DNA from 3 places in the Clostridium sediminicola genome. Region 3 is predicted to be linked to each of the others. Evidence: a T-box and tRNA genes for the amino acid it is inferred to sense, from the RefSeq annotation. Region 3 holds a T-box; the other regions hold tRNA genes.
What was found. A T-box is a leader RNA that pairs with one kind of tRNA and senses whether it is charged. The one in region 3 lies ahead of thrS (threonine--tRNA ligase), so its partner is inferred to be a tRNA-Thr.
Positions count from the first base shown of each region.

Region 1: it has a tRNA-Thr gene. The T-box ahead of thrS (threonine--tRNA ligase) is inferred to sense a tRNA for this amino acid. The anticodon was not compared.
Region 2: it has a tRNA-Thr gene. The T-box ahead of thrS (threonine--tRNA ligase) is inferred to sense a tRNA for this amino acid. The anticodon was not compared.

Region 1 covers NZ_BAABMF010000002.1:331,565-337,651, reverse strand. Annotated here, with positions in the region: gene ACQ3F0_RS05480 (NYN domain-containing protein) at 1-243, shown strand, start outside; gene sigH (RNA polymerase sporulation sigma factor SigH) at 317-958, shown strand; tRNA gene ACQ3F0_RS05470 (tRNA-Thr) at 1,100-1,175, shown strand; gene tuf (elongation factor Tu) at 1,266-2,447, shown strand; gene rpmG (50S ribosomal protein L33) at 2,638-2,787, shown strand; gene secE (preprotein translocase subunit SecE) at 2,823-3,047, shown strand; gene nusG (transcription termination/antitermination protein NusG) at 3,089-3,610, shown strand; gene rplK (50S ribosomal protein L11) at 3,685-4,110, shown strand; gene rplA (50S ribosomal protein L1) at 4,161-4,859, shown strand; ribosomal protein L10 leader region at 4,903-5,063, shown strand; gene rplJ (50S ribosomal protein L10) at 5,077-5,589, shown strand; gene rplL (50S ribosomal protein L7/L12) at 5,620-5,985, shown strand.
Region 2 covers NZ_BAABMF010000002.1:536,745-542,831, forward strand. Annotated here, with positions in the region: gene pstA (phosphate ABC transporter permease PstA) at 1-210, opposite strand, end outside; gene pstC (phosphate ABC transporter permease subunit PstC) at 210-1,163, opposite strand; gene ACQ3F0_RS06510 (phosphate ABC transporter substrate-binding protein) at 1,375-2,241, opposite strand; gene ACQ3F0_RS06515 (DUF6465 family protein) at 2,493-2,879, opposite strand; tRNA gene ACQ3F0_RS06520 (tRNA-Thr) at 2,941-3,016, opposite strand; gene ACQ3F0_RS06525 (Hsp20/alpha crystallin family protein) at 3,311-3,745, shown strand; gene ACQ3F0_RS06530 (replicative DNA helicase) at 3,766-5,100, opposite strand; gene lonC (Lon family ATP-dependent protease) at 5,182-6,087, opposite strand, start outside.
Region 3 covers NZ_BAABMF010000020.1:17,155-23,241, forward strand. Annotated here, with positions in the region: gene ytxC (putative sporulation protein YtxC) at 242-1,138, shown strand; T-box leader at 1,227-1,448, shown strand; gene thrS (threonine--tRNA ligase) at 1,539-3,443, shown strand; gene infC (translation initiation factor IF-3) at 3,674-4,186, shown strand; gene rpmI (50S ribosomal protein L35) at 4,207-4,404, shown strand; gene rplT (50S ribosomal protein L20) at 4,433-4,792, shown strand; gene ACQ3F0_RS22120 (TrkH family potassium uptake protein) at 5,010-6,087, shown strand, end outside.

The DNA.
Region 1 (6,087 bases), on a different contig from region 3:
GACAGTATTGGAAGAAAATCGGATGTTAGTGTGGTGACCTCTGACTCGCTTGAACAACAATTAATATTTCAAAGAGGTGCTGCAAGAATGTCTTCAATGGAGTTTTATCATGAAGTTCATGAAACAAAGAAGAAAATAAGAAAAAAAACTGCAAAAAAGCAAAGTGGTATGAAGAATTTTTTGCATGATTATGTAGATGATAAAACAATGAAAGAGCTTGAAAAAATAAGGCGAGGGGAATAAAAATTTATTGCGTATGATTTCCTAATAATGTATAATCGATATATGAGTATTCAAATTTAGTGGGGGCGATAATTTGGCAAAACACACAAAAAAAATCGCAGAAAACGTTCCATATATAGATAAACCAGATGAAGAAGTTGCCATACGAGCAAAAGAGGGAAATATTGAAGCACAAGAATTTTTGATAAATAAGTATAAAAATTTTGTAAAAGCTAAATCTAAATCATATTTTTTAATAGGTGCTGATAAAGAAGATATTTATCAAGAAGGAATGATAGGTTTTTATAAAGCTATTAGAGATTTTAAAATGGATAAATTAACTTCTTTTCGAGCGTTTGCCGAACTTTGTGTAACTAGGCAAATTATAACTGCAATAAAAACAGCAACAAGACAAAAGCATATACCTTTGAATACTTATGTATCGTTAAATAAACCTATTTATGATGAAGAATCTGATAGAACACTTTTAGATGTTCTTACAACGGTTAGGGTCAGTGATCCAGAAGAAGTTATAATAAGTAGAGAAGAATTAACTAAAATTGAAAAAGAAATATCTAAATCACTATCCGAACTTGAAATGGAAGTTTTATATTACTATCTACAAGGGAAATCGTACCAAGAAATCGCTTGTGATATGGATAGGCAAGCAAAATCTATTGATAATGCACTACAAAGAGTTAAAAGAAAATTAGAAAAATGTTTAAATAAAGAATAAAAGTATATTGACAAAAAAAAATGGTGATAGTAAAATTTATAATTGGTATAAGTCTTAAGGTGTGATTAATTAATATTAGTTTATTATATAATCCCTTTGAATTAATACTCTAAAAATTTATTTCCTGCACAAAATAAATATGCCCATGTAGCTCAGCAGGAAGAGCGTCACCTTGGTAAGGTGGAGGTCGCCGGTTCAAGCCCGGTCGTGGGCTCCAGCATTGTACTTGATTGAAAGTACACGTGGATAAGTTTATGAAAGCGGGTCAAATAAAAAATTTCAATTAAAGGTTAGGAGGAATATAAAAATGGCAAGAGCTAAGTTTGAAAGAACAAAACCACATGTAAATATCGGAACAATAGGTCACGTAGACCACGGTAAGACAACATTAACAGCGGCAATCACAATGACGCTAGCAAAAGAAGGTAAAGCAGAAGCGCAAGACTACTCGCAAATAGATAAAGCACCAGAAGAAAGAGAAAGAGGAATCACAATCAACACTGCACACGTTGAGTATGAAACAGAAACAAGACACTATGCACACGTTGACTGTCCAGGACATGCTGACTACGTTAAGAACATGATTACAGGAGCAGCACAAATGGATGGAGCTATCTTAGTAGTAAGTGCAGCAGATGGTCCAATGCCACAAACAAGAGAGCATATCTTACTTGCATCAAGAGTAGGAGTTGAGAATATAGTAGTATTCTTAAACAAAGCAGATCAAGTAGATGATGAAGAATTATTAGAATTAGTAGAAATGGAAGTAAGAGATTTATTAAGTGAATATGGATTTGACGGAGACGAATGTCCAGTAATTACAGGATCAGCATTAATGGTAATAGAAAAAGGAGAAGATGCATGTATTGCTGAATTAATGGCAGCAGTAGATGAATATATCCCAACTCCAGAGAGAGAAACAGATAAACCATTCTTAATGCCTGTAGAGGATGTATTCACAATTACAGGAAGAGGAACAGTTGCAACAGGAAGATTAGAAAGAGGAATCTTGAAAGTTGGAGAAGAAGTTGCAATAGTAGGAATGGGAGCAGAAGTTAAGAAGACTACTTGTACAGGGGTAGAAATGTTCAGAAAGATGTTAGACGAAGCAATGGCTGGAGATAACATTGGAGCATTATTAAGAGGTGTTCAAAGAACAGAAATCGAAAGAGGTCAAGTATTAGCAAAACCTGGTACAGTTACACCTCATAGTAAATTCGTAGGTCAAGTATATGTATTAAAGAAAGAAGAAGGTGGAAGACATACTCCATTCTTTAATGGATATAGACCACAATTCTACTTCAGAACAACAGACGTTACAGGATCAATTGCTTTACCAGAAGGAGTAGAGATGGTAATGCCAGGAGACCACATTGATATGAATGTAGAATTAATTACACAAGTAGCAATGGAACAAAACCTAAGATTCGCTATCAGAGAAGGTGGAAGAACAGTAGGTTCTGGAGTTGTTAGTACTATAATTGAATAATTAGTATTTAAAGGACTAAGTGTCAGTGCTTAGTCCTCTTTAAAGGTTATTGCACTCAAAAATAATACAATAATAAATATTGACATATGTCGATACTTGTGTTAAATTTGTTTAGTAATACTATTATATGATAAATTTCAGATATGCAGATGATTCTGTATGTGAAATGCAGAATTAGGAGGTGGACATTGTGAGAGTAAAAGTTACACTAGCTTGCACAGAATGCAAACAAAGAAATTACAATTCTATGAAGAATAAAAAGAATAATCCGGAAAGAATAGAATTAAACAAATATTGTAAATTCTGCCACAAACACACACTTCATAAAGAAACTAAATAACAGATTTTATAAAATATTTTAAGGATGTGAACGGAATGGCTGCTAATGAAAAAATTCACAATAGTCAGGGTTCGTCATCGAAAGGGTTATTTCAATTTCTAAGAGAGTTAAAAGCCGAAGCTAAAAGAATAACTTGGCCATCACAAACAGAAGTGAAAAAATCAGCTATTATTGTTTTGGCTTTTTGTGGTGTTAGTGCTTTACTTATTGGATTGATGGACTTTGCATTTGGCACAGTATTTAAGCTCATTTTCAAATAAACGAAAAGGAGGTAGGGATGTGAATTTTCGTCCCTAAAAATATGGCAGAACGAGCACGTTGGTATGTAGTTCATACTTACTCAGGGTATGAAAATAAAGTTAAAGTTAATTTAGACAAATTAATTGATAACAGAGGTCTTCATGATTTAATCCAGGACATTCAAGTTCCAATGGAAGAAGTTGTTGAAGTAAAAGATGGAAAGCAAAAGATTTCTTTGAAAAAATTATTTCCAGGTTATGTGTTTATTAAAATGATTATGACTGATGAAACTTGGTATGTAGTTAGAAACACTAGAGGATGTACTGGATTTGTTGGTCCAGGATCCAAACCAGTGCCACTTACTGATGAAGAAATCGATTCTATGGGTATTGTTGAAAAGCAAATAGATATCGATATACAAGTTGGAGAAAGTGTGAAGGTTGTTTCGGGGCCTCTTGAAAACTTCGAAGCAATAATTAAAGAAATAAATATAGAGAAGAAAAAGATCAAAGCCTTTGTTAATATGTTTGGCAGGGAAACTCCTGTTGAGCTAGAATATAATCAAATTCAAAAATTAGACTAAAGTAGTTTAATTTTAGATAAAAGTTTTGAAGTGATCGGGTATTGGCCGGATTACAGCATAAGGAGGTGCAAACTATGGCAAAAGAAGTGATGGGAATAATAAAACTTCAACTTCCTGCAGGAAAGGCTACACCAGCGCCACCAGTTGGTCCAGCTTTAGGTCAACATGGTGTTAATATCATGGCGTTCTGTAAAGAATATAATGCTAAAACAGCTAATCAAGCAGGTATGACAATCCCAGTTATTATTTCAGTTTATAAGGATAGATCTTTTAGTTTTGTTCTTAAAACTCCACCAGCTGCTGTTTTAATAAAAAAAGCTGTTGGAATTTCTAGTGGTTCAGGTGAGCCAAATAGAAATAAAGTAGCAAAGATTACTAAAGAACAATTAAAACAAATAGCTGAAACAAAAATGGCTGATTTAAATGCTGCTTCAGTGGAAACTGCTATGAGTATGATTGCGGGTACAGCTAGAAGTATGGGTGTTACTGTAGAAGAGTAGTTATTGTTAGTGGGAGGTAAAAACCGTAAAAACCACAAGGAGGAAAATAAATGGCTAAATCAGGAAAGAATTATAGAGAAAGCGCAAAGCTTATTGAAAAAGGTGTAGTTTACACACCATCAGAAGCTGTTGGCTTAGTGCTTAAGACAGCAAAAGCTAAATTTGATGAGACTATTGAATTAGCTGCTAGATTGGGTGTTGACCCAAGACATGCAGATCAGCAAGTTAGAGGTGCTGTAGTATTACCTCATGGAACAGGAAAGAAAGTTAGAGTTCTTGTTTTTGCAAAAGGTGATAAAGTTAAAGAAGCTCAAGAAGCAGGAGCAGATTTTGTTGGTGCTGATGAGTTTGTACAAAAAATTCAAAATGAAAACTGGTTTGATTTTGATGTAGTAGTTGCTACGCCAGATATGATGGGTGTTGTAGGTAGATTGGGTAGAGTTCTTGGACCAAAAGGATTAATGCCAAACCCTAAATCTGGAACAGTTACTTTTGATGTTGCAAAAGCAATTGCAGATATCAAAGCTGGTAAAGTAGAGTATAGAGTTGATAAGACTTCAATAGTGCACGTTCCTATTGGTAAGAAATCTTTTGATGCTGATAAGTTACTTGAAAACTATAATACTCTAATGGAAGCTTTAGTTAAAGCTAAACCATCAGCTGCAAAAGGACAATACATTAAATCAGTTACATTATCTAGTACTATGGGTCCTGGTATTAAAATTAATCCGGCAAAAGTAATAGAATAATGTTGACAGTTGTTTTTTTTACTGATATACTTTTAAAGTAAAATTGAATTAAGACAATACTCCGCAGACAGTGGGTGCGTAAGCGTAACGTATAAACAACCTACCGAGGATTTAGATATTCTTTATATGATGTGCAATTAAATTGCCTATATAAGATTATATATACCTCTTCGTTGTTTGCGGGGAGGTTTTATTTTTCAGTTAGGAGGTGGCACAATTGGCAAGTAATAATAGATTACTTAAAGAAACTAAAGTTCAAGAAATAAAAGAGAAGTTAGAAAAAGCTCAATCAATCGTTCTTTCAGATTATCAAGGCTTAAATGTTGAAGAGGATACAGAACTTAGAAAGCAACTTAGAGAATCTGGTGTTGAATATAAAGTTTATAAGAATAGATTAGTTGCTCTAGCTGCAAAAGAATTGAATATTGAAGGATTAGATTCTTATTTAGAAGGTCCTGTTTCTATTGCTTTTGGATATGAAGATGCTACAGCGCCAGCAAGAATTCTTAATGATTTTGCTAAAAAACATAAGAATTTAGAATTGAAAGCTGGATTAGTTGAAGGTGTTGTTTATGGTCAAGAACAAATTAAAGAAATTGCTTCAATTCCTTCAAAAGAAATACTTATTGCAAAACTTCTTGGAAGCTTCAAAGCTCCATTATCAAATTTAGTTTACTTATTAAATGCAATTGCAGAAAAAGAAGAAGGTTCAGCAGATAGTGCTGAATAGTATTTTAAAAATATTCGGAGGTGCATAATAATGACAAGAGAAGAAATTATTCAAGCTATAAAAGAAATGTCTGTTTTAGATTTAAATGAATTAGTAAAAGCATGTGAAGAAGAGTTCGGAGTTAGTGCTGCTGCACCAGTTGCTGTAGCTGGAGCTGCTGGAGCTGCTGGAGCTGCTGAAGAAAAAACTGAATTTGATGTAATCTTAGCAAGTGCTGGATCACAAAAAATTAAAGTTATCAAAGTTGTTAGAGAAATAACTGGATTAGGATTAAAAGAAGCTAAAGCTTTAGTTGATGGAGCGCCTAAAGCTCTTAAAGAAGCTATAGCTAAAGAAGCAGCTGAAGAAATGAAAGCTAAGTTAGAAGAAGTTGGAGCAGTTGTTGAAGTAAAATAATTAAAATCAAAAGGCACATTAAAGTGCCTTTTTTTAAATTATAAGTAAATGTGATTTATTAATAAAATAATATTGACACAAAAATACAAATATGATATAGTA
Region 2 (6,087 bases), on a different contig from region 3:
TATTACAATGTAAAACGTACTTGCAATCATCGGTAATACTCCACCCTCTTCCCCTACAGGGTTAGTGGATAAAAATTCCCAATTAACCTGACTTAATCCATTAATCATAACATAACCTATTATCCAAACTAATATTCCTAGTGTTAAGAATGTTGCTATATATATTAATCCTAAAAGCGTATTATCTTTTATTTTTTGAAATGAATTCACTACCTATCACCTACCTTATGTGTTAAAGAGTTAAGTATAAGATTAAGAATCATAATAAAAATAAACAATATAACTCCTGTAGCAAGTAAAGCTTCTTGATGTAAACCAAACGCATAAGACATTTCTAAAGCTATATTTGCTGTCATTGGTCTAAATCTATCAAATATGCTTAGTGGTATTTTAACTGTATTACCACATACTAAAATAACTGCCATAGTTTCACCAATTGCTCTACCAATACCTAATATTACACCAGTTAAAATTCCTGACTTTGCTGCTGGTATCATTACTGTAAAAATTGTCTGCATATGTGAAGCTCCAATTGCTAAAGCTCCTTCTTTATACTCTTTAGGAACTGACCTTAAAGATGTTTCAGTAATACTAATTATCGTTGGAAGAATCATTATACCTAAAATTATGCAAGCTGCTAATAAACTGGACCCTGAACTACCACTACCGGGCATACTATCAATTATCGGAACTATAACTATAAGACCAAAAAATCCATATACAACTGATGGTATTCCAGCTAATAATTCAACCGATGGCCTCATTATTTTAGTCAACCAGTCAGGTGCAATTTCAGCTAAAAAGACTGCTGTAAAAATACCTATTGGAACCCCTATTGTTATAGCTCCTATAGTAGCATAGATAGAACCTATTATCATAGCAAAAATTCCATACTTTTCTGCTGAAGGCTTCCATTTAGCTGAAAATAAAAAATCAAAGACTCCAATTTCAAAAATTGCAGGACTTCCCTTTGCAAATATAAATATTGTGATTGTTATAATACTTAAAATTGCAATACTTGCGCAGCCTAAAAATATATATTTCCATAAATTTTCTATAAAGTCTTTGCTCTTATTTGAAGAAATAACGTTATGGGAATTACTCGAATCATTGTTTAAAGCATGCTTCTTTTTTGAAAATATTAAGGTATCCCCTTTAAACATATACCTTCCTCCTATATTATTAATTTAAATCATAATCAAACTTGTACTAATGGAAATTTATCTCCTCTTACTCTTTATAAACATGGTAAGTAGGATATATACTAAACCCAAAATTAGTATATATCCCTTAAATAGTTTTCTACTTTTTATACTTTTGTATATATTGTGTCTATTTTATTAATATTTTAGTATCTATTATTTCTCTCTAAAATTATTCAGTTACTGGGATGTATTTTTTAGCAACTATTGCTTGACCTTCTGCACCTAGAACAAAATCTAAGTATACTTTTGTTTCAGCAGATAATTCACCTTTAGTAATCATTAACAATGGTCTAAATATTGAGTAATCTCCAGCCTTTATATTTTCAACTGTTGCTTCAACACCATCTATTACTGCAGGTTTAACTGTATCATCAATATATCCTAAAGAAATATATCCTATAGAATTTTCATCTCCAGCAACAAAAGCTCTTACAGCACCGTTTCCATCTTTAATTTCAGCTTCTTCAGTTACTAATGAACCATCCGCACCATCTAGATCTGTTAATTCTTCAAAAGCGCCTCTAGTACCTGAACCAGCTTCTCTACTTACTACTAATATTTCAGCATCAGCTCCGCCTACTTCTTTCCAGTTTGTAATTTCACCCTTGAATATTTTAGTTACTTGATCTTTAGTTAAATCTGTAACTTCGTTAGTAGAATTGAATATAACAGCTATTCCATCATAAGCAATAATATGTTTATCTAATCCCCATTCTTCTTCTTTAGTTTTCAATTCTCTTGAAGCCATCCCAATATCAGCAGTGCCTTCGTTAGCGGCTTTAACACCAGCTGAAGAACCAACACCTTGGACATCAACTTTTATACCAGTTTCAACATTAGCAAACTCATCCGCAATTGCTTGTGCAACTGGTTGAACTGTAGTAGATCCTATTACTGCAACTGTTCCTTCTAATTTTGATTCTTCTTTTGTATCATCAGTAGTAGTATTGTTACCTGCATTATTTTTTGCACCACATCCAACAACTGTAAATGCTAAACTAATTCCCAAAATTACACTTAAAATTCTTTTTTTCATAGCTTGTAAATCCTCCTAAAATTAAATTTATTTTTGATTATTTCTTGTTAATCTTATTTCCTAAGTACATTTATAATTTATCATTTCTATGTTAAGGCTGTGTTATGATAATGTTAAATCGATGTTAAGTATATCTTGCCCCTTGTTCAATTATTTGTTTAACTATCATATGTAAATATAAAATAAAAAAGCCAAAGGATTATCCTTTGACTTTTAATTTAATCTTCAATTATTTCAAGTATTATTTATACCTATAATAATTTTATATTAACTTTTATATTATCATTTACTACACAATATGCAGTCTTATCTTCTACTTTATAATAAATACTTAAAGATTGAATGTCTGCTTCTTCATGGTTTTTATTCCATACCTCATAAAATTTTTCTGTAACTTTATCACTGTCAACTTTTGTATTTTCATATTCTACAAAAAATTTCTTTTCCGTTTCTTTTTTCTGTATTATTCTTTCTGCTTTTTTTAGAATTATTTCTCCCGTTTTTTGAGTGTTTTCCTTAAATGACTGAGCTGTACTCATCACACTCTCTATACCTTTTTCTAAATCATTGTTAATTATTTTTTTTGTAGTATTCTTTACTCCTTTTCTTACTCTCTTTCTACTTTTTTGTGTACTCATGCACGTCCCCCTCATACTATTAATTACGTTTTAATAATTACATTTATTATTGCAATTATTATGGTGCTTCTGACAGGAATCGAACCTGCGACCTTCTGATTACGAATCAGCTGCACTACCGACTGTGCTACAGAAGCATATTACAAATACTTTAAGTTACCAACCTTTATACTATTTTACTATAGCAAAGTATTTCTTGCAATGCTATTTAATGTAATTTATTGATTAATATGTTTTATTAACTCCCTATAATAATCTATATTTTCTTAAATATTATCAAAATTTATTTTTATAATTAAATAAGTTCAAAAAATAAAGGTTTTCTTTATTTGTCTTTGACTTTCTTTGACTTTTTAACTTTGACTTTCTTTGACCTTAGTATTACAATATAGTTACAAAATAAATATACAAAATGTGTAGGAGGTTTTTATATGTTTAACTTAATTCCTTATAGAAAAAACTCTATAAACTCTTTCGGTTCATTTGATACTTTAATTGATAACTTCTTTAATGATGATTTTTTCGTAACATCTAAACTCAGTAATAACTTCAACGTTGATGTAAAAGAAACTGATACTTCATATGCTATTTCAGCTGATTTGCCTGGCTTTAAAAAGGACTCAATAATGATTAACTTTGAAAATAATTACGTAACTTTATCTGCCAAACGAGAAGATGATATTGAAACCAAAGGCTCAGATTTTATTAGAAAAGAAAGACATTTTGGTGAATTTAAAAGAAGTTTTTATTTCAGTAATATAAAAAAAGATGACATTAAAGCTTCATTTAAAGATGGCGTATTAACTATCAATCTACCTAAAGAAAAAAAAGATTTAGATACTAAAAAAAGAATTGAAATTGAATAAAGAGCTGAAATATCAGCTCTTTATTCTTGGTGTATAACATCCAATCTACCGAATTTACTATATTGACCAATCCATGCCAATTTTGCAGTTCCTGTTGGACCATTTCTTTGCTTAGCTATAATTACTTCAGCTACATTCTTATCTTCAGTCTCTTTATCATAATACTCATCTCTATATAGAAACATAACTAAGTCAGCATCCTGTTCAATAGATCCAGATTCTCTAAGGTCGGATAACATAGGTCTATGATCCGCTCTTTGCTCTGGTGCACGTGATAACTGTGAAAGTGCTATTACAGGGCATTCCATCTCCTTAGCTAGTGCTTTTATTGACCTTGAGATTTCAGATACCTCTTGTTGTCTACTCTCAGATCTAGCACTACCAGACATTAACTGAAGATAATCTATTAGTATCATATCTATGCCATGCTCAATTTTAATCCTTCTGCACTTAGATCTCATTTCCATTACTGTAACTCCTGCAGTATCATCTATATATATTCTTGACGAAGCTATTGGACCAGCTACTTTACCTATGTTTGCCCAGTCTTCTTCTGATAATTCTCCTGTTCTAAGTTTTAACATATCTACATTAGCCTCAGCACTTAGTATTTTATTTGCTAACTGCTCTTTTGACATTTCCAGAGAAAAAACTACAACACTTTTTCCATCTCTTAGTGCCGCATTCTGAGCTATGTTTATTGAAAATGTTGTTTTACCCATGGAAGGTCTTGCTGCTACTAGTACCATATCTCCAGGCTGAAATCCTGATGTCATTTCATCTAATTCTGGGAAACCTGAGCTTACTCCAGTAGTTACACCTGATTGATTAAAAATATTTTCTACATTTGTAATACTTCTTTCAAGTACTGTACTTATAGCTTCATAATCATTTGTTGCTCTATTTTGTGCTATATCAAAAATTCTTTTTTCTGCTGTATCAAGTACATCAGGAACATCATCTTGTTTTGTATAACACTCTTCTATTATTTCCGTAGATGATTTTATTAGATTTCTTAAAATTGATTTATCTTTAACTATCTTTACATATGAATTTAAATTAGACGTTATTATTACTGAATTTGAAATCTCAGTAATATACGTGATACCTCCGACAGAATCTAACACATTAATAGACTTTAAATGCTCAATCAAAGTTATCATATCGACTGGAATATCTTTCATAAATAAATCAATAATTGCTTTGAATAAAATTTTATGTGAACCTCTATAAAAATCTTCTTCATTTAAAGTTTCTGCCGCATTTACTATAGATGTCTTATCTTTAAGCATACACCCAAGTATAGTTTGCTCAGCTTGTATATTATGCGGTAAACTTTTCATTGGTGCATCCATATATATCTCTCCTACTTCAAGATTAAAACACAAAAGTATATTTAAATAAAATACTCTTGTGTTTTAACTATTTTATTATCATTAGAATACAAATTTTATGAGTTCTTCAATGTTTTCAATTGTTTCAACATTTATGTCATTAAGGCCTTGTGGAATTTCTCTTTCATTATCCTTTGGAATAATAACAGTTTTAATTCCCTTTCTTCTTGCGCCATAAATTTTTTCAAAAACTCCTCCAACAGGTTTAATTTTACCTCTTAGAGATATTTCACCTGTTATAGCAATGTCTTGTTTTAATGGTTTATCTGTTAAAGCACTTATTATACATACTGTAATAGCAGCACCTGCAGAAGGACCATCTATTTTGCCTCCACCAATAACATTTACATGAACGTCAAAATCTCTTATATCCTTATCTGTTATCTTTCTTATTACTGAAGCTGCATTGAATACTGAATCTTTAGCCATACTACCTGCTGTATCATTAAATCTTACAGTTCCTTTGCCTTTTTCTTTAGCTTCAAATATTGTGGTTTCTATCTCTATTGTAGAACCAATGTATCCGCTTACTCCTAGCCCATATATATGGCCTACTTCAGAGTTTGCTTTTTTAATTTCTTTTTCATAAGGAATTAATCTACTAATACTTACAGTTTCTTCAACATCCTTTAGGGTTATTAATATTTCTCTATCTTGTAAAGAATTATTTTTATAAATAACATATCCATACACATCTGCTAAAATATTTACTGCTTTTCTACCCTCAATGGTATATCTACTAATTAATTCAGGTACCCCATCTTCTATATTTATATTAAGTTTATTTGCTGCTTTAACAACAATATTTCTAATATCTGTTGAAGACAGTGGTTCAAAATATACTTCTGTACATCTTGATCTTAGTGCTGGATTAATATCTTTAGGTTCTCTAGTAGTTGCACCAATTAAAGCAAAATCTGCTGGAGCGCCATTTTCAAATAAATATTT
Region 3 (6,087 bases):
AATTAAGCTTTTATCATCTTGGATGATGGAATAATGAGCTTTTGCTACACAAAAGGAATTTTTTATTTTTCATTTAATTAAAAGCTTTCGTTTACGAAAGGTATCATGAACTTGTTCGCGATTTATACTAAGCATGTTTTGGTTTATTTATATAATAAGTTAAATCTTATTTATAGGAAAGTATAAATTTTTGAATATACATTAAATTTCAACACATACTAATTTCAAAGGAGTGGATATTGTGATACTGTTGACCGTTATTTATAGTGATGAAAAATATGACATTACAGAAAAGTTGAACAAAATGCAAAGTTATTTTTCGAAACATGAAGTTTTGCTTGGGTTTTCGGAGAGTATAAATATGAATCATCACTTTATTGAAATATATAGTTTGAATCCTAATTTGACTTGTAGTGCAAAAAAAAATATTTGTAGATATATAGCTTCGTATATTTTTCAATTATATGTTGAAAACTTCTGTAAAGGAGATTTTTTTGGTATCATTGAAGATACTTATTTCTTTTTAAAAGGGGAAGAAATAAAAAAAGTAGAGATTAATTTCAAAAAAATTCTTACAAAAGATAAAGAGGTTTATAAGGATGAAGTATTAGGGTGTATAAATATAAAGAATGATGCCATAGAAAAAATTGTTCAATGCATGATGGAAAAGAATGAAATAAACATTGAAGGATATTACACCTTTAGAAAAAGAGATTTAAAAACAGATATGGAAGAAATTTTGAATAAAATAGTTGAACAGTTTATGATTCAAAAGGAATATGATGAATTTATTAAGCTTTTAAAATATTTTGTTAATATACAAGAAAGTAAGATTGAACTTATTGAAATTATTATAAATGATAAGGGTGATTATTCTATAAGAAATGCAAATGGAGAAAGCATTATAGAAGAGATGATTCAAGATATTAATGGTAGTAATTATGAGGGCAATGTTGGGATAGAAGATCTTATTATAAGTGGATTAATTACTTATTGTCCTGAAAAAATAAATATTTATGGAAAAGAGAATTGTAAGAATAATGAGATGGTAGAAACTATAAAAAATGTTTTTGAAGATAAGGTTTACTTTTGTGATACAAGAGAAATTGAAAAAGTCAAAAGTCCTTTACATGTGTAAGATGTGTAAAAAAAATAAAATAAGTAAATTAAATATTGACTAGTGACTGCGTTATGTGGTAATAATATAATATAAAAACAAATAAGTTTATACTGCGATGATAAGGAAGAGTAGATGATTTACTATTCACAGAGAGGCAAACCCATGGCTGAAAGGTTCGCTGAATAAGTATTATTGAAAACCACCTTTGAGCTATTTGCTGAAATTAAGTAAGCATATTCGCTAGCTGGCGTTATAGTATTGAGTGAGTAGTAAAATGATTTTTGATTTATTGCTAATTAGGGTGGAAACACGATAACTCGTCCCTTTGTGGACGAGTTTTTTATATTTTTTGAAAAGAAAAACATTACGAAAACTTGATTAACAGCTATATAATATAAAAATATGAGGAGTGAAAAAAATGGTGAAAATAACTTTGATAGACGGAAAAGTGATGGAAGTAGAAAAAGGTTCATCAATTAGTGAAATAGCCTTTCAAATAAGTCCATCTCTTAGAAAAAAAGCTATTGGAGCGAGAGTTAATGGTGAGAAGACAGAATTGATGACAAAAATTGAAGAAGACAGTAATTTAGAAATATTGACATTCGAAGATTCAGATGGGAAATGGATTTTGAGACATACAGGCGCGCATGTTTTAGCTCAAGCAGTAAAGCGATTGTATCCTGAAGTGAAATTAGCTATTGGACCGGCAATAGAAAATGGGTTTTATTATGATTTTGATGCTGATTTTTCATTCACACCTGAAGTTTTATTGAAGATTGAAAAAGAAATGAAAAAAATAGTTAAGCAAAACCTTAAATTGGAAAGATTTGAACTTCCTAGAAATGAAGCAATAGAACTAATGAGAGAAAATGGTGAGGATTATAAAGTAGAATTAATTCAAGATTTACCTGAAGGAGAAATTATTTCTTTTTATAAACAAGGTGATTTTACAGATCTTTGTGCAGGCCCGCATGTACCTTCAACAAAAGAGATAAAAGCATTTAAATTATTGTCTATTGCTGGAGCATACTGGAGAGGTAATGAGAACAATAAAATGCTTCAAAGAATCTATGGAACAGCATTTACTAAAAAAGAAGAATTAGAAGAATACCTTCATTTGTTAGAAGAAGCTAAAAAAAGAGATCATAGAAAACTTGGAAGAGAACTTGGATTATTTGATATCAAAGAACAGGGACCAGGATTCCCATTCTTTTTTCCTAAAGGAATGATATTAAGAAATATTCTTGAGGATCACTGGAGAACTGAGCACCAAAAAGCAGGGTATGGAGAAATTAAGACTCCAATAATATTAAATGAGCAGTTATGGCACCAATCAGGACATTGGGATCATTATAAAGAAAATATGTATTTCACTAAAATTGATGAAGAAGATTATGCAATTAAACCAATGAACTGTCCTGGAGCTATTTTAGCATATAAAACAGGATTACATTCTTATAGAGAGTTGCCTATAAAATTAGGGGAACTTGGTCTTGTTCATAGACATGAGTATTCTGGAGCTTTACATGGTCTAATGAGAGTAAGATGTTTTACACAAGATGATGCTCATATATTTATGACAAAAGAACAAATTAAAGATGAAATACTTAATGTAATAAAAATGATAGATAATTTTTATAGTTTGTTTGGATTTGAATACTTTGTAGAACTTTCAACTAAGCCAGAAGATTCTATGGGTAGTGAAGAGGATTGGGAAGCAGCTACTAATGGATTAATCGATGCGTTAAAAGCAGCGAATCTTGATTATCATGTCAATGAAGGAGATGGAGCATTCTATGGTCCAAAGATAGATTTCCATTTGAAAGATTGTTTGGGAAGAACTTGGCAATGTGGAACAATTCAATTAGATTTCCAAATGCCAGAAAGATTTGACTTGACTTATGTAGGTGCTGATGGAGAGAAGCATAGACCAGTTATGGCACACAGGGTTATTTTTGGAAGTATAGAAAGATTTATCGGGATTTTGACAGAACATTTTGCTGGAGCCTTCCCTGCTTGGATTGCACCTGTTCAGGTGAAAATTATGAATATAACTGATAAGCAAAGAGAATATGCTGAAAAAATATATAGTACTTTAAAAGAAAATGGAATAAGAGCAGAATTAGATATAAGAAATGAAAAAATAGGATATAAAATAAGAGAAGCTCAATTAAATAAAATTCCGTATATGTTAATACTAGGTGATAAAGAAATGAATAGTGATGCTGTAGCTGTTAGAAGTAGAAAAGATGGCGATCTTGGTGCTATGGATACAAACGCGTTTATTAATAAAGTTCTAGAAGAAGTTAAATTAAAAAAATAATTTATAATAATATATTGACAAAATACAAATTAAGAGGTAAACTATAGTGGTGTCAAGTAGAAACTAAGCTGTTTCTCACCTTACAGCACAGCTAGTAAGGTTACATGAATGGAATTACTATACCCATGTTATGTAAGGAGCGGCTTGAGTCGTTCCTTTTTTATTTTATAAAAATTGTAATCTCAATAAATTTATGTTATTGTTTTGATATCATTCGGAGGTGAACAAATATCAAAAAAGAGACTCTATTAAATGAGGAAATTAGATTTAAAGAAGTAAGAGTTGTTGGTAGTGAAGGTGAACAATTAGGTATAATGTCATCTAGAGAAGCTCTTAGAATTGCTGAAGACAAAGATTTGGACTTGGTTTTAATCGCAGAAAACGGAAAGCCACCAGTTGTTAAAATTATGGATTATGGCAAATACTTGTATGAAAAGACTAAAAAGATTAAAGAAGCCAAAAAAAATCAAAAAGTTGTTAATTTGAAAGAAATTAGAATGAGTCCCGTTACTGAAGAGCATGACATTATGATAAAAGCTAACAGAGCAAGAAAGTTTTTGACTGCAGAAGATAAAGTAAAAGTTACTGTTAGGTTCAGAGGAAGGCAAAATGACTACAAGTATAAAGGTAAAGAGATTTTGGAGAACTTCTTATCTAAAGTTGAAGATTTGTGCGTAGTTGAGAAAAGACCAACCGTTGAAGGAAGAAATATGATAATGATTATTGCTCCTAAGAGAGCATAATTTGGAAGGAGGAAACACACATGCCAAAAATGAAAACTCATAGAGGCGCAGCAAAAAGATTTAAGAAAACAGGTACTGGTAAATTAAAAAGAGCTAAAGCTTATAAAAGCCATATCTTAACAAAGAAAAGTTCTAAAAGAAAAAGAAATTTAAGACAAACAACTACAGTATGTGCTTCTGAAGAAAAAGTAATGAAGAAGTTATTACCATACTTATAAGAGATAGATAAAGAAGGAGGTTTACTAAATGGCTAGAATAAAAGGAGCTGTAAATGCTCGTAAAAAACATAAAAAAGTCTTAAAGCTTGCTAAAGGTTATTATGGAAGAAGAAGTAAAACTTTCAAAACTGCTAATGAAACAGTTATAAGAGCAATGAGAAATGCTTTTATCGGTAGAAAGCTTAAGAAGAGAGACTTTAGAAGATTATGGATTGTTAGAATAAATGCGGCAGCTAGAATGAATGGTATGTCATATTCTAAATTTATGAACGGTTTAAAATTAGCTGGTGTTGATATGAACAGAAAAATGCTTTCTGAAATAGCTATCAATGATCCAAAAGCGTTTACAAACTTAGTAGAAGTAGCAAAATCACAATTAAATGCTTAATTACAATTATAACTAATTATGATAAATGCAGCTTTTGGCTGCATTTTGTTTTTTTGACAAAATTTATTTTAATGTTATAATGATTATCATATATGTAGATTTTACCGCGAAATTTAATTTATACATGTACCAAAATCTCGGGCACTAACGAGTTATGGTACATGTATAAATTAATTATTGAGCTGAGATATCTATAAAATCATAAAATTATAAATGAATGACTGAGGTGTTAAAAGTGAGGATAAAATTTAAAAAAAGACTTGTTCCTGCTCAAATTCTCGCAATTGGTTTTGCGACGGTTATTCTAATAGGTACAATACTATTAAGTTTGCCTGTATCGTCAGCTAGTGGGAAAGCTACGCCATTGGTGGATGCAATATTCACCTCAACATCTGCAGTATGTGTTACTGGTTTAGTTACTTTAAATACCGCTGAATATTGGAGTTATTTTGGTAAAACGGTAATAATAATTCTTATACAAATTGGTGGTTTGGGATTCATGTCCTTTGCAACCTTATTTGCATTGCTATTAGGTAAAAAGATTACTCTAAAAGAAAGACTAATTATGCAAGAGGCGATGAATTCTTTTTCATTACAAGGTTTAGTAAAATTAGCTAAATATATATTAATTTTCACTTTTTCAGTAGAGGGTGTAGGTGCACTCTTTTTGTCAACTAAATTTATTCCAAATTATGGAGTTATCAAAGGGATATACTTCAGCATATTTCATTCAATATCTGCATTTTGTAATGCGGGATTCGATCTTACTGGAAACAGTTTAATCCCTTATTCACAAAGTGTTGTTGTTATGTTAGTGATTTCAGGATTGATAATTATTGGTGGTTTGGGATTCACAGTATGGGCTGAAATATATAGTCTAAAAGATATTAAAAGGATGTCATTACATTCAAAATTAGTTATAAGTATGACTTTAATACTTGTTTTTGGTGGATGGCTACTAATGTATATATTTGAAATGAATAATCCTGCAACTATTGCAAATATGCCATTGAAGGGTAAAGTATTGTCTAGTTTTTTTGCAGCTGTTACACCTAGAACTGCTGGTTTTAATTCCATTTCATTAGCTGACATGTCTATGGCAGGGAAATTTTTAACTATGATTTTAATGTTTATTGGTGGTTCACCAGGGTCAACAGCAGGTGGTGTCAAAACAGCAACGATTGGTGTATTACTAATTACAGTTATAAATATTATAAGAAATAAAGAGGAAACAGTTATTTTTGAAAGAAGAATAAGTAAAGATTTAATTTATAAGGCATTTGCTGTTGTGTCAA